Regions from separate parts of the Thiomonas sp. UBA7699 genome, predicted to be linked through region 2. Evidence: predicted binding sites of a transcription regulator. Region 2 holds the regulator's gene; the other holds the start of a gene.
What was found. The regulator HrcA, encoded in region 2, represses chaperone genes, less so after heat shock. The targets are predictions, from matches to a motif close to TTAGCACTCNNNNNNNNNGAGTGCTAA.

Region 1 (5,786 bases), on a different contig from region 2:
GTGCTCCCGCTTGCCTCGGCAATATGCAGGAATACGGCGTAGTAACTCGCGGTGTAGCCCGTGGTGCCGCAGGAGTAGGCGTTGGTCGGCAGGTTGGTGGGCCAGACGCTGACCAGCACCCGGTAGGGCTGGCCGCTGGCGTCGTTGATAGGCGGCGGCGGCGGATTAAGCACCGAAACCACGCTCGATAGTGGGGCGCATTGCTTGTCGGCGCTGCAGATGGTCCAAAAATTGGCGTAAGGGCCGGTGGCTCCGGGCACGGCACCGGCTGGCGTAGTTGACGAGGCCGTCGGCGTATAGAACCAGGGCTGCCCGCTGGCGGCGATGTCGAGCACCTGATTACCCGATCCCTGCACGGTGGCAATCAACGCCTGCTGCACCTGCCGCAGTGCCATGTCACCGGCTTGCACGTCTTTCTGCCGCTGCACGGTGTTGCCGGTCATCACCCCCTGGAGCAGTGTTCCGCGCATGGTGAACAACACACCGAATAGCAGCACCACCAAGGTGATGAGAGTGAGCAGCAGCACGTAGCCGCCCTCGTCACGACGCGTCAGGTTAGGGGTCAGTGCGGCCATAGCTGGTTCCGAACGGCAAATTCGGATTCGATGACGGAAAAATGGTTGTGGCTGTAATCAGGCAGGCCACCAATGCCTGTGGGTACGGTGTAGGGGGTGAACTGTGCCGGGCCCAGACTGGGGCTGGGCAGGGCGATCGTTGCAGGCGCGGTGTATCCGGGGTCGTTCTGTAGCGATTTGGTCACCAGTGCGAACAGCACGCTGCGCACATTTGCCGTGTACTTCCCGCTCACGACGGCGGGCCATGTGAGGTAGTTGGTCACGCTGCCGGAGTTGCTTTCATCCACCCCGAACAGTGCCTGCAGGCTGACCACGCCTGCCGCTACCGGCACTGGCGAGCTCACAAGCATGTCGGTCTGGGCATTGAGCACGGCACGCACCAAGACTGGATAGGAGCCGCCGCCCGCATTCGCATATTGGCCGATGTAATAGACCACGGTCTGCACGTTGCTGCTGGTTTGCGGCCCCAGATCGGTGAGGCGCGATTGCACGAAATTCGGATTGGTCAGACTGCCGCCTGGCGGCAGCGCCCCGGCAGCGATCAGCTGATTGTTGAAGGGTGCGTACCCGGTGCTGGGAAACAGACTGCTGCTACTGCTACTGATGTAAGTGGATGAGGGTGAAGTGCTGGGCCCGATATCGGCGATCGGAACCCGGAAACACACCAGTTTCCCGTTGAGCGGCATGCGCAGCAGGGCGGCATCGCCCACACTCAGTCCGGCGGTGGAAGCCAGGGGCAGTTCACTGCTTTTGAGCGCACCTTGGCCGTTGGCGGCTTGGGTGGTGGAGTTCTGCACGACGTAAGCGGTGGGGTTGCCGTTGCCCGGCGTCTGCAGCGCGCTGGTGGCGCCGGTAAAGAACAGCATGTCGGTGAATTGCTGCTTGGTGCCATAGGCCGAGGGGTCGGGTGTGATGCTGGGATAGTTGGTACTGCCTGCTGGGGTGCTGGTGGGCAGGGTCAGCGGCTGCGACGCAGCAGAGACCGGGTACTGGGCAAACGGCTGGCTGCCGCCAATGCCGCTGTCGTAGGCCAGCAGCACGCTGCAGCGCGACTGAGCGCCGCCGAGCATGAACCCGGCATTGGACAGATCGCGACTGATGAGATCGAGCGCGGCGCGGGTCTGGGTATCGCGCTGCATCACATCGCTCATTTCCACGTTCTGCTTGGTGAGGGACGACTGCACCAGCAGCACGGCGATGGCGAAGATCAGCCCGATGACCAGGGCCACCATCAGCTCGATGAGACTCAGGCCGTGCTGGCGGTGGGCGGCGGATAAGGAAGGAGAGGTGGAGAGGTGTCGCATGTCAGAAGCCCACCTGGTACTGATACGTCTGGCTGCGCGCGCCGCCACCGCCCTTGCCTGCGGCCCAAGCAATGGTCAACGTCACGCCGCATAGCGGGGCAGTGGGGTTACTCACGTCGCAGGGGTTACCGTCGGCGCCCGCCCCGGTGGTGATGGTGACTTTGGCGCCTGGAAGCATCATGGATGGAGTGCTGAAGATATTGGCCAGCCAGGGCTGCAACGCGGCGGGGGCGCTGGCCGATGCGCTGGTGTAGCTTTGCGTGACGCCCGCGCCGAGCTGCGGTACGACTTGCGGGCTGGCTTGCAGAATGGCCCAGAACTGGTTGCCGAAAGCCGCAGTGTCTAGCGCTTCCTGGTTGGCGGTCTGCGCCGGAACGGCCAGGCTATAGAGCGATGCGATCGACAGCATCCCCAGGCCGAAAATGACGATGGCAACCAGCACACTGATGAGCGACATGCCGGCCTGATTTGCGGCTGCGCGAGCGGGAGGAGGGGGCTGGAGCGTCATGATGCGGTGTTGGCGTTGAGAATCACACTGCCGGAGGCGAGTACCTGCAGCGTCCAGGTCTGGCCTTGCGCAGCGGTCACGGTGATGGTGGGCGCGGTGTTGATGAAGCCTTGGCTATCGAAAGTGAGCGTCTGCGTGTTGCCGCCGGTGATGCTGCAGGTAATGCCCGGGTAGCTGGCGGCGATTTGGCTTGGCGACATTGAGTGCTCTGCAATCACCGTTCCGCCCACACTGGTGCTCCAGGTACAGGTGTTGTTTGCCCCAAGGGTGATGGTGACCGGCTGCTGCGTGGTCACCGCCTGATTGCGTGCCCAGGCCACGTCTTGGGGAAACTTGTTGACCAGCACCGAGGTTTTGCCGGAATCGACCATGCTCACCAGATTGGGCACGACCATAAGGCCGAGCAGGGCGGCGATGGCGATGGTCACCATCATTTCGATGAGGGTGAAGCCCGTCTGACGTGACTTGATGAGGGACATGTCAGGTGTTTCCGGATTGATCGCGCGCCCAGCCATTCGATGTGGTTCCAGCGGGCAAAGGCGGGGAACTGGTTCCGGGTGGCATGACCCAGCCTGATGCGGGCACGCTGGTGGTGTATTTATTGCCGTCCTGGTCGATGGCGTAGCTGGGTGCGACGAGGCCGCCCGTCGGCGTGGCGGTGAGGGTGAAAGTCGTCGCCGTCAGGGTGGGGCAACTGAACTGGTAATCCTTTCCGGCGGGCGGTGTCGCGCAGATGGGAGCGCCAACATAGGTGCGGTTGTCCTGGTAGTACTGCTGCAGGGCCACGCTCATGCTGGAGAGGTTCGAGAACGCCTCGGTCAGCTTGCTGCGAGTAACGTAGCTGGTGTAGGCCGGAATGGCGATGGCCGACAGAATGGCGACGACCGCCACGACGATCATCAGTTCAATCAGGGTGAAACCGCGGTTGCGCTGCATGGATGAACTCTCCTTGCGTGCATTCTGGAATTGCTTTGCACAAACTGCCGCAGCGAGCCGACGAACGGTGTGAATCTGGCGACGAACGGTCGATTTTTTCCAATATTTACCTTACGTACATTTAGTGACGAGTGTGGCGGCGCGATGAGGCGGCGGGCGACCTCTCGGCGGACTTCTTGTCGATCACCTCCGCTCGCGAGGTTTGTGCGCTGGCTCTTGAAACCCGAAAGTCCGTCCCTATAATTAGCACTCGTTGAAGGTGAGTGCTAACAACGGCTTCATCGCACTGTCATGTACGCGCCTTCAAAATGGGTTTCTGGCCGTCGGTTCCGGGCATCGTCCGGGAGGCGGTTTGTCATTGGGCTCCGAGCAGGCGCCCGGTTTTCCACAAACTTCAGGAGATTTGCATGAAATTGCGCCCTCTGCATGACCGTGTCGTGGTCAAGCGTATCGAACAAGAAACCACTACCGCCTCGGGCATCGTGATCCCGGGCAGCGCGGCGGAAAAGCCCGATCAAGGCGAAGTGCTGGCCGTGGGGCCGGGCAAGCATGACGACCAGGGCAAGCTGGTGGCCATGGCAGTGAAGGTGGGCGACCGCGTGCTGTTCGGCAAGTACGCCGGCCAGACCGTCAAGGTCGACGGCGACGAGCTGATGGTGATGCGCGAAGACGACCTGATGGCCGTCATCGAGAAGTAATTCACGTCATTCGCGTGATCTGATTCCTGCTTCAACTGCAAATTTACGGAGAATTTCAATGGCTGCAAAAGACGTGATTTTTGGTGCGGACGCCCGCGCCCGCATGGTGGAAGGCGTGAACATTCTCGCCAACGCTGTCAAGACGACCCTGGGCCCCAAGGGCCGCAATGTGGTGCTCGAGCGCTCGTTCGGCGCCCCCACCGTGACCAAGGACGGTGTGTCCGTGGCCAAGGAAATCGAGCTGAAGGACAAGTTGCAGAACATGGGCGCGCAGATGGTCAAGGAAGTCGCTTCCAAGACCTCCGACAACGCCGGTGACGGCACCACCACCGCCACCGTGCTGGCCCAGGCCATCGTGCGCGAAGGCATGAAGTATGTGGCCGCCGGCATGAACCCGATGGACCTCAAGCGCGGCATCGACAAAGCGGTCACCGCGCTGGTCGAAGAGTTGAAGAAGGCCTCCAAGCCTTGCTCCAACACCAAGGAAATCGCGCAGGTCGGCTCCATCTCGGCCAACAGCGACGCGAATGTCGGCCAGATCATCGCTGAGGCGATGGACAAGGTGGGCAAGGAAGGCGTGATCACCGTCGAAGACGGCAAGAGCCTGGAAAACGAACTCGACATCGTCGAAGGCATGCAGTTCGACCGTGGCTATCTGTCGCCCTACTTCATCAACAACCAGGACAAACAGGTTGCCGTGCTCGACAACCCGTTCGTGCTGCTGCATGACAAGAAAATCTCCAACATTCGCGACCTGCTGCCCGCGCTGGAGCAAGTGGCCAAGTCCAGCCGTCCGCTGCTGATCATCGCGGAAGACGTGGACGGCGAAGCGCTGGCTACCCTGGTGGTCAACAGCATCCGCGGCATCCTGAAGACCGTGGCCGTCAAGGCGCCGGGCTTTGGTGATCGTCGCAAGGCCATGCTGGAAGACATCGCTATCCTGACTGGCGGCAAGGTCATCGCCGAAGAAGTCGGCCTGACGCTGGAGAAGGTCACGCTGGCCGATCTGGGCCAAGCCAAGCGCATCGAAGTGGGCAAGGAAAACACCATCGTCATCGACGGTGCTGGTGTGGCCGCCGACATCGAAGCCCGCGTCAAGCAAATCCGCATCCAGATCGAAGAAGCCACCTCTGATTACGACCGCGAAAAGCTGCAAGAGCGCGTGGCCAAGCTGGCTGGCGGTGTGGCCGTCATCAAGGTCGGCGCCGCCACCGAGATGGAAATGAAAGAGAAGAAGGCTCGTGTCGAAGACGCTCTGCACGCGACCCGCGCTGCGGTGGAAGAAGGCATTGTGGCTGGCGGCGGCGTGGCGCTGCTGCGTGCCCGTCAGGCCGCAGGCGAGATCAAGGGCGACAACCACGATCAGGAAGCTGGCATCAAGATCGTGCTGCGTGCCATTGAACAGCCGCTGCGCGAAATCGTTGCCAACGCCGGTGGCGAGCCCAGCGTGGTGATCAACAAGGTGCTTGAAGGCAAGGGCAATTTTGGCTTCAACGCCGCCAATGACACCTACGGCGATATGCTGGATATGGGCATTCTCGACCCGACCAAGGTCACCCGCACCGCGCTGCAGAACGCCGCCTCCGTGGCGGCCCTGATGCTGACCACCGAGTGCATGGTGGCCGAGGCGCCGAAGGACGAGAGCGCACCCGCCATGCCCGGCGGCGGTATGGGCGGCATGGGCGACATGGGCATGTAATTTCAGGTCCCGTTCAGCAGCCTGCTGCAACGCAAGCCCGCCATCCGTGAGGATGGCGGGCTTTTT
Region 2 (5,786 bases):
CGTTGGGACAGCAGCGGTTTCAGACGGGCTCATCGGGTTTCCAGGGACGGGGTTTCGCAAGCCGAGAGCAGCTCGCTGGCATGCTCCAGCGCGGCGCTCGATTGCGCGTTGCCGCCCAGCATACGGGCGATCTCGCTGCGCCGTTGTGACGGGTCGAGCGCGTCGAGCAGGCTGGCGGTCTGCCCGTCCGTGCTGTACTTGCGCACTGCGAAATGCTGCTGCGCGCAAGCGGCCACCTGCGCAAGATGGGTGACGGCCAGCACCTGCCGGTCACGCCCCAGGCGGCGCAGCAGCCGTCCCACGGTTTGCGCCACGGCGCCGCCGATGCCGGCGTCCACCTCGTCGAAAATCAGGGTTTCGGTGTCTTGCAGTGCGCTGGTGGTCACGGCGACGGCCAGGGCGATGCGCGACAGCTCGCCGCCGCTGGCCACCTTGCCCAGCGCCCGCAGCTCCGCGCCGGGATGCGCCGCCACCTGCAGTTCCACCGCCTCGGCCCCACGCGCGCCCACAGCGTCGAGCGGGGTGAGCGCCACGTCGAAGCGCCCGCCGGGCATGCCCAGTTCCTGCATGGCCGCCTGCACCGCCTTGGCCAGTTGCTGCGCGGCCTTGCGGCGCTTGGCGCTGAGCTTGGCCGCCGCCTTCTGCAGCGTGACCTGCGCGGCCTGTTCGGCGCTTTCCAGCGCGGGCAGGTCGATACTGCGGTCGAGCTGCTGGAGTTTGTCGCGCAGGGCGTGATGGGTTTGCGGCAGGTCGGCCGCCGCCACGCGATGCTTGCGTGCGAGATTCATCCAGCCCGAAAGCCGGGCGTCGAGTTCGGCCAGACGCTGCGGGTCGGCCTCGGTACGTTCGGCCAGACGGCGCAGTTCGTGACTGAGGTCGCTCAGGCTGGTTTGCGCCGCGTCGATCTGTTGCACCAGCGGCTGCAGCCCGGCATCGACCTGCGCCGCTCGCTCCAGCGCCTGCTGCGCCTGCGCCAGCAAAGACAGCGCACTCACGTCCTCGCCGTCAAGCGCCCCCTGCGCCAGAGCGAAGTCTTCGAGCAGACTGCTGACATGTGCCAGTCGCTTGTGTTCGCTCTCCAGCGTGGCCCACTCGCCCTCGGCAGGACGCAGACGATCGAGTTCCTCGCACTGCCACTGCAGGCGCTCGCGTTCTTCAGCCAACGCGCCGACGTCGCCTCTAGCCTGCTGCAAGGCCGCGTCGGCATCGCGCCACTGGGCCCAGGCGAGCGCGACGGCCCGGGCTTCGTCTTGCGCCCCGGCGTAGCCGTCGAGCAGGTGGGTGACGACTTCGCGCCGCACCAGCCCCTGATAGGCGTGCTGCCCATGAATGTCCACCAGCCATTCCCCCGCGGCCTTGAGTTGTGCGGCGGTGGCCGGACTGCCGTTGAGAAAGCCGCGCGACTTGCCCTGCGCGTCGATCACGCGGCGCAGCAGCAGCGTGTCGGCCTCGGCGGCGAATCCCTGCTCGTCCAGCCATGCGGCCAGCGGCGGGCTCAGGCTGAACTCGGCGCTGATCTCTGCGCGCTGCGCCCCCGCGCGCACCACACTGCTGTCGGCGCGCTCGCCCAGGGCGAGCTTGAGCGCGTCGATCAGGATGGATTTGCCCGCGCCGGTTTCACCGGTGAGCACGGTAAAGCCCCCCGCCAGATCAATATCGAGCTCGGGAACGATGACAAAGTCGCGCAAATGCAGATGCAGCAGCATGGCTCAGGGGAAAAGACGCAAATGTTCAGGATTCATCGGGCACTTCATGCCAATGAAGTTTCCGGCGCAGGGTGGAGAAATAGCTCCAACCCGGCGGGTGGAGAAACACGCAGCGATGCGGCGCCTGCGCGATGCGGATGCGATCGCCGCCGATCAGCTCGGCATAGCTCTGCATGTCGAAGTTCACGCTCACGTCGCGCGGCGTGACCACCTCGATCACGATATCGGCACCGCCCGGCAGCACGATGGGGCGGTTCGACAGGGTATGCGGCGCGATCGGCACCAGCACCACACCGTCCACGCTGGGGTACAGAATGGGCCCGTAGGCCGACAGCGCATAGGCCGTGGAGCCCGTCGGCGTGGCGACGATCAGGCCGTCTGCGCGCTGCACATACATGAAGCGGCCGTCCACCTCCACCTTCAGTTCCACCAGCCCCGACGCGCCGTTGCGATTGACCACCACATCATTCACCGCAATGGCGCTGAAAATGGTCTGCCCCGCACGCTCCACCGCGCCGCTGAGCATGGCGCGCTCCTCGCGCTCGAAGTCGCCAGCCATCAGTCCGTCGATCGCGGGCTCCCACTCGCTGTCGGCGATATCGGTCATGAAGCCCAGCCGTCCCGCGTTGATGCCCACCAGGGGCACATTCAGCGGAGCCAGCCTGCGCGCCGCGCCCAGCATGGTGCCGTCGCCGCCCAGCACCACCGCCACCCAACCGCCCTGCGCGGTGCGCTCGGCCAGCTCGCTGCTGCGCAGCACCGGGTAAGGCAGCTCGGTGTGCTGCGCGGTGAGCTCGCCCACCCAGACCTCCACCCCGGCCCGGCTCAGCCGCGCGGCAATCTCGCCAAGTTTGCGCTGCGCCTGCGGCGCTTGATACTTGCCGATCAGCAAGACCTGCTGGAACACGGTACGGGGCATGGGGTTCAAAGTTGAGACATGGCGGAGAACACCGCCCTGGCGGCAAATTACAGCACAGGCGCAAGTCCGGCGTAGCGTGTCGTGCCCGCGCACCGTCTGCAGCCTAAAATTTGCGCATGGACGAACGCGCCCGACTGCTGCTCAAAACCCTGATCGAACACTACATCGCCGACGGTCAGCCGGTGGGTTCGCGCACGTTGTCGCGCGCTTCGGGGCTGGAGTTGTCCGCGGCCACCATCCGCAACGTCATGGCCGATCTCGAAGACATGGGCCTGATCGCCAGCCCGCACACCTCGGCGGGGCGCATTCCCACCCCGCGCGGCTACCGGGTATTTGTGGACGCCATGCTCACCGCCCAGCCGCAGATGCCAACCGACCTGCTGCCGCAGACGCTGCAACAGCACATCGACACCGCCCCGCCGCAACAAGTGATGATGCGGGCGGCGCAGCTCATGTCCAGCCTGTCGCAATTCGTCGGCGTGGTGCTGGCGCCGCAGCGTAGCGCCGCGTTTCGCCACATCGAGTTTCTGCGCTTGAGCGAACATCGCATTCTGCTCATCATCGTCAGCCCCGAGGGCGATGTGCAAAACCGCATGCTGCACTGGCCGCACGCCCTCAGCCAGAACGAACTCAATACCGCCACCAATTACCTCAACGCCCATTTTTCGGGCCTGAGTTTCGAGCAGGTCACGCAAAAGCTCGGCAGCGAGGTGGAGCACCTGCGCAGCGAACTCGTCGCCCTCATGCAGGCCGGTGTGCAGGCCGGCAGTCAGGCGTTGCAGCAACCGCAAGATCAAGTCGTCATCTCCGGGCAACAACAATTGCTCGGCATCGGCGACTTTGCGGGCAATCTGGGCAAGCTGCGCCAACTCTTCGATCTGTTCGAACAAAAAGCCCAGTTGCTCAAGCTGATGGATGCCTCCGCCCGCGCCGATGGCGTGCGCATCTACATCGGCGGCGAAAGCGAGGCCGTGCCGTTTGAAGAACTCTCCGTCATTACCGCACCCTATGCAGCCGACGGCAAAGTGGTCGGCACCCTCGGCGTCATCGGCCCCACCCGCATGGCCTACGACCGCATGATCCAGATCGTGGACATCACCTCCAAGCTGGTGGGCAATGCGCTGAGCCAGCGGTAGGGCCTGTTAACGCGCCGTCGCGGCGGCTCACCGCACCAGCAGCACCGGCACCGTGGTGGACGCCACCACCTTGCTGGCCACCGATCCCATGACAAAGCCCTTGAGCGCCGAGTGGCCGTGCGTGCCCATGATGAGCAGGTCGGGCTGCAGACGCGCCACCTCGGCGGCGATCTGCTCGGCCGGGTCGCCCACCACAAAACGAGACTCGAACGCCAGCCCGGCCTGTTTCAGCACGCCTTCAGCGGGCGCCAGCGCCTGCGCGCTGACGTCGCGGTAATACGCGTCCAGCGTGGCCTTGCTCAGTTGCGCGCGCGCCAGCGGCGTGCCGATGGGCAACGCCACCGTGAGCAGGGTGATGCGCGGCGGCTCCTTGTATTGCCGCACCTGCTGCACCAGAACCTGCGCGGCCCGCGCGGTGTAAGTCGATCCGTCAACCGGTAGAACAATGTGCATTGAACAACCCTCCCTGTGCGGGCATTATGCCTGCCGCATTACGATCGCTCTCCGGTCTTTTAGCGATTTATACAGTCGAAAAAAAGCCGCCCGAAGGCGGCTTTCAAAGCAGTTGCTAGAGCAGCTTGCGCTGATCAGAACTTGTGACGGATGCCCAGAGCGAAGCCGCTGGACGATTGACCAGCAACACCCAGGTTCGCAGTGGAGGAATCGCCTACAGCCAGTGCCGTATTGGTGTCGTTGCTGATGTGCGAGTATGAGGTGTACAGGTTGGTACGCTTGGATAGGGAGTAGGTGTAACCGATAGCGTATTGCTTGGCCGTATTGTTTCCAGTGTCAGGGTTGGAAATCGTGTCCTTGACTTGCCCATAAGAAGCCAGCACCGCACCTGCGCCCACCGGGACGGAAGCGCCTAGCATCCATACAGTCCGCTTGCCGCTGGAAGCATCAACCTTCAGATCCTGATATAGACCTGTAACCTTGGCGATACCGAAATCATAGCCGCCAGTTACTTGCCAATGCTTGTCTGCGTTGCCGCTAGACGAATTCGCAGTCAAGCCATTGATATTGGTGATGCGCAAATAATCGAGCGTCGCGAACATCGGGCCGTTTTTGTACGCGCCGTTGAGTTCCCAGGCCCGGGTGGTGCTGCCACCTTGTGCCAGATTAACCGTTGCCGAGGTAGGAGCGAAAGAGTACACCGCAGTGCCAGTAAAGCCCATGAGATCAGGCGACACGTAGGCGACTGTTTGGTTCGCGCGTTGCACACTGGCGAATCGCACATTAGAGATGTTGTCGATGTTGCCCGTCAAACCAGCGCCAAACGGGTCAGCTGCGATTTCATCGTTCCACAAAGGAGTGTTCATACGGCCTGCAACAACCGTACCGAAACCGCCGGTCAGGCCGACAATCGACGTGCGCTGCATGAAGCCGCCGCCGCTGCAGTAGCCATTCGAATTGCCGCCAGTGCCGTTGGTGTTTTGATTGGTGCCTGCTGCGCAGAAACCGGTTTCAGCTTGGAAAATCGCCTTCAGACCGCCGCCCAGGTCTTCCGACCCCTTCAAGCCGATCCGAGAGGAGGACTGGCCGCCGGAATCCAGGCCCGTTGAAGACACGGTGCCCGTGCCCGACGAAGGCCGCAACCCGGTGAAATGGGTGACGCCCAGGTCGATGAGGCCATAGAGCTGAACATTGCTGCCTTCTGCAAAGGCGCTGCTGGTAAAAGCGCCAACCACAGCCAGCGCGATGAGTGATTTTTTCATGATGGTTGCATCTCCAGGTTGTAAAGGGCCGACCGTGATGGCCGGTAAAGAGACGGGCGGCAGAGTTTTGCTCTGCTGTGCCCAGCTCGTCGCAGACCTAAAGCATTCCGCTTCCGAGACATTGACAATTTAGCAGTGCATCAGCGGCGATGCATATGGCAAGAGCAATTACCTCAAGGTTTTGTTGCCCCACAACAACAAAAACAGCCCGCGAGCGGGCTGTTGAGTGCAGTCTGGCCGTCACGCCAGATTAGGTGATGCCCGCCAGAGCTGGCGGGCTGTCAGTCTCAGAACGAATGCAGAATGCCCA

Region 1: the regulator HrcA is predicted to act here: its motif matches at 3,567-3,593, upstream of B3H47_RS04125 (co-chaperone GroES).

The regions. Positions count from the first base shown of each region.
Region 1 covers NZ_DLGH01000010.1:1,052-6,837, reverse strand. The annotation lists gene B3H47_RS04150 (hypothetical protein) at 1-575, opposite strand, end outside; gene B3H47_RS04145 (PilW family protein) at 563-1,879, opposite strand; gene B3H47_RS04140 (type IV pilus modification PilV family protein) at 1,881-2,387, opposite strand; gene B3H47_RS04135 (GspH/FimT family pseudopilin) at 2,384-2,866, opposite strand; gene B3H47_RS04130 (type IV pilin protein) at 2,868-3,323, opposite strand; gene B3H47_RS04125 (co-chaperone GroES) at 3,731-4,021, shown strand; gene groL (chaperonin GroEL) at 4,080-5,720, shown strand.
Region 2 covers NZ_DLGH01000015.1:108,771-114,556, forward strand. The annotation lists gene rapZ (RNase adapter RapZ) at 1-33, opposite strand, end outside; gene recN (DNA repair protein RecN) at 30-1,706, opposite strand; gene B3H47_RS06005 (NAD kinase) at 1,732-2,625, opposite strand; gene hrcA (heat-inducible transcriptional repressor HrcA) at 2,742-3,761, shown strand; gene B3H47_RS06015 (universal stress protein) at 3,789-4,214, opposite strand; gene B3H47_RS06020 (porin) at 4,349-5,476, opposite strand; gene B3H47_RS06025 (porin) at 5,764-5,786, opposite strand, start outside.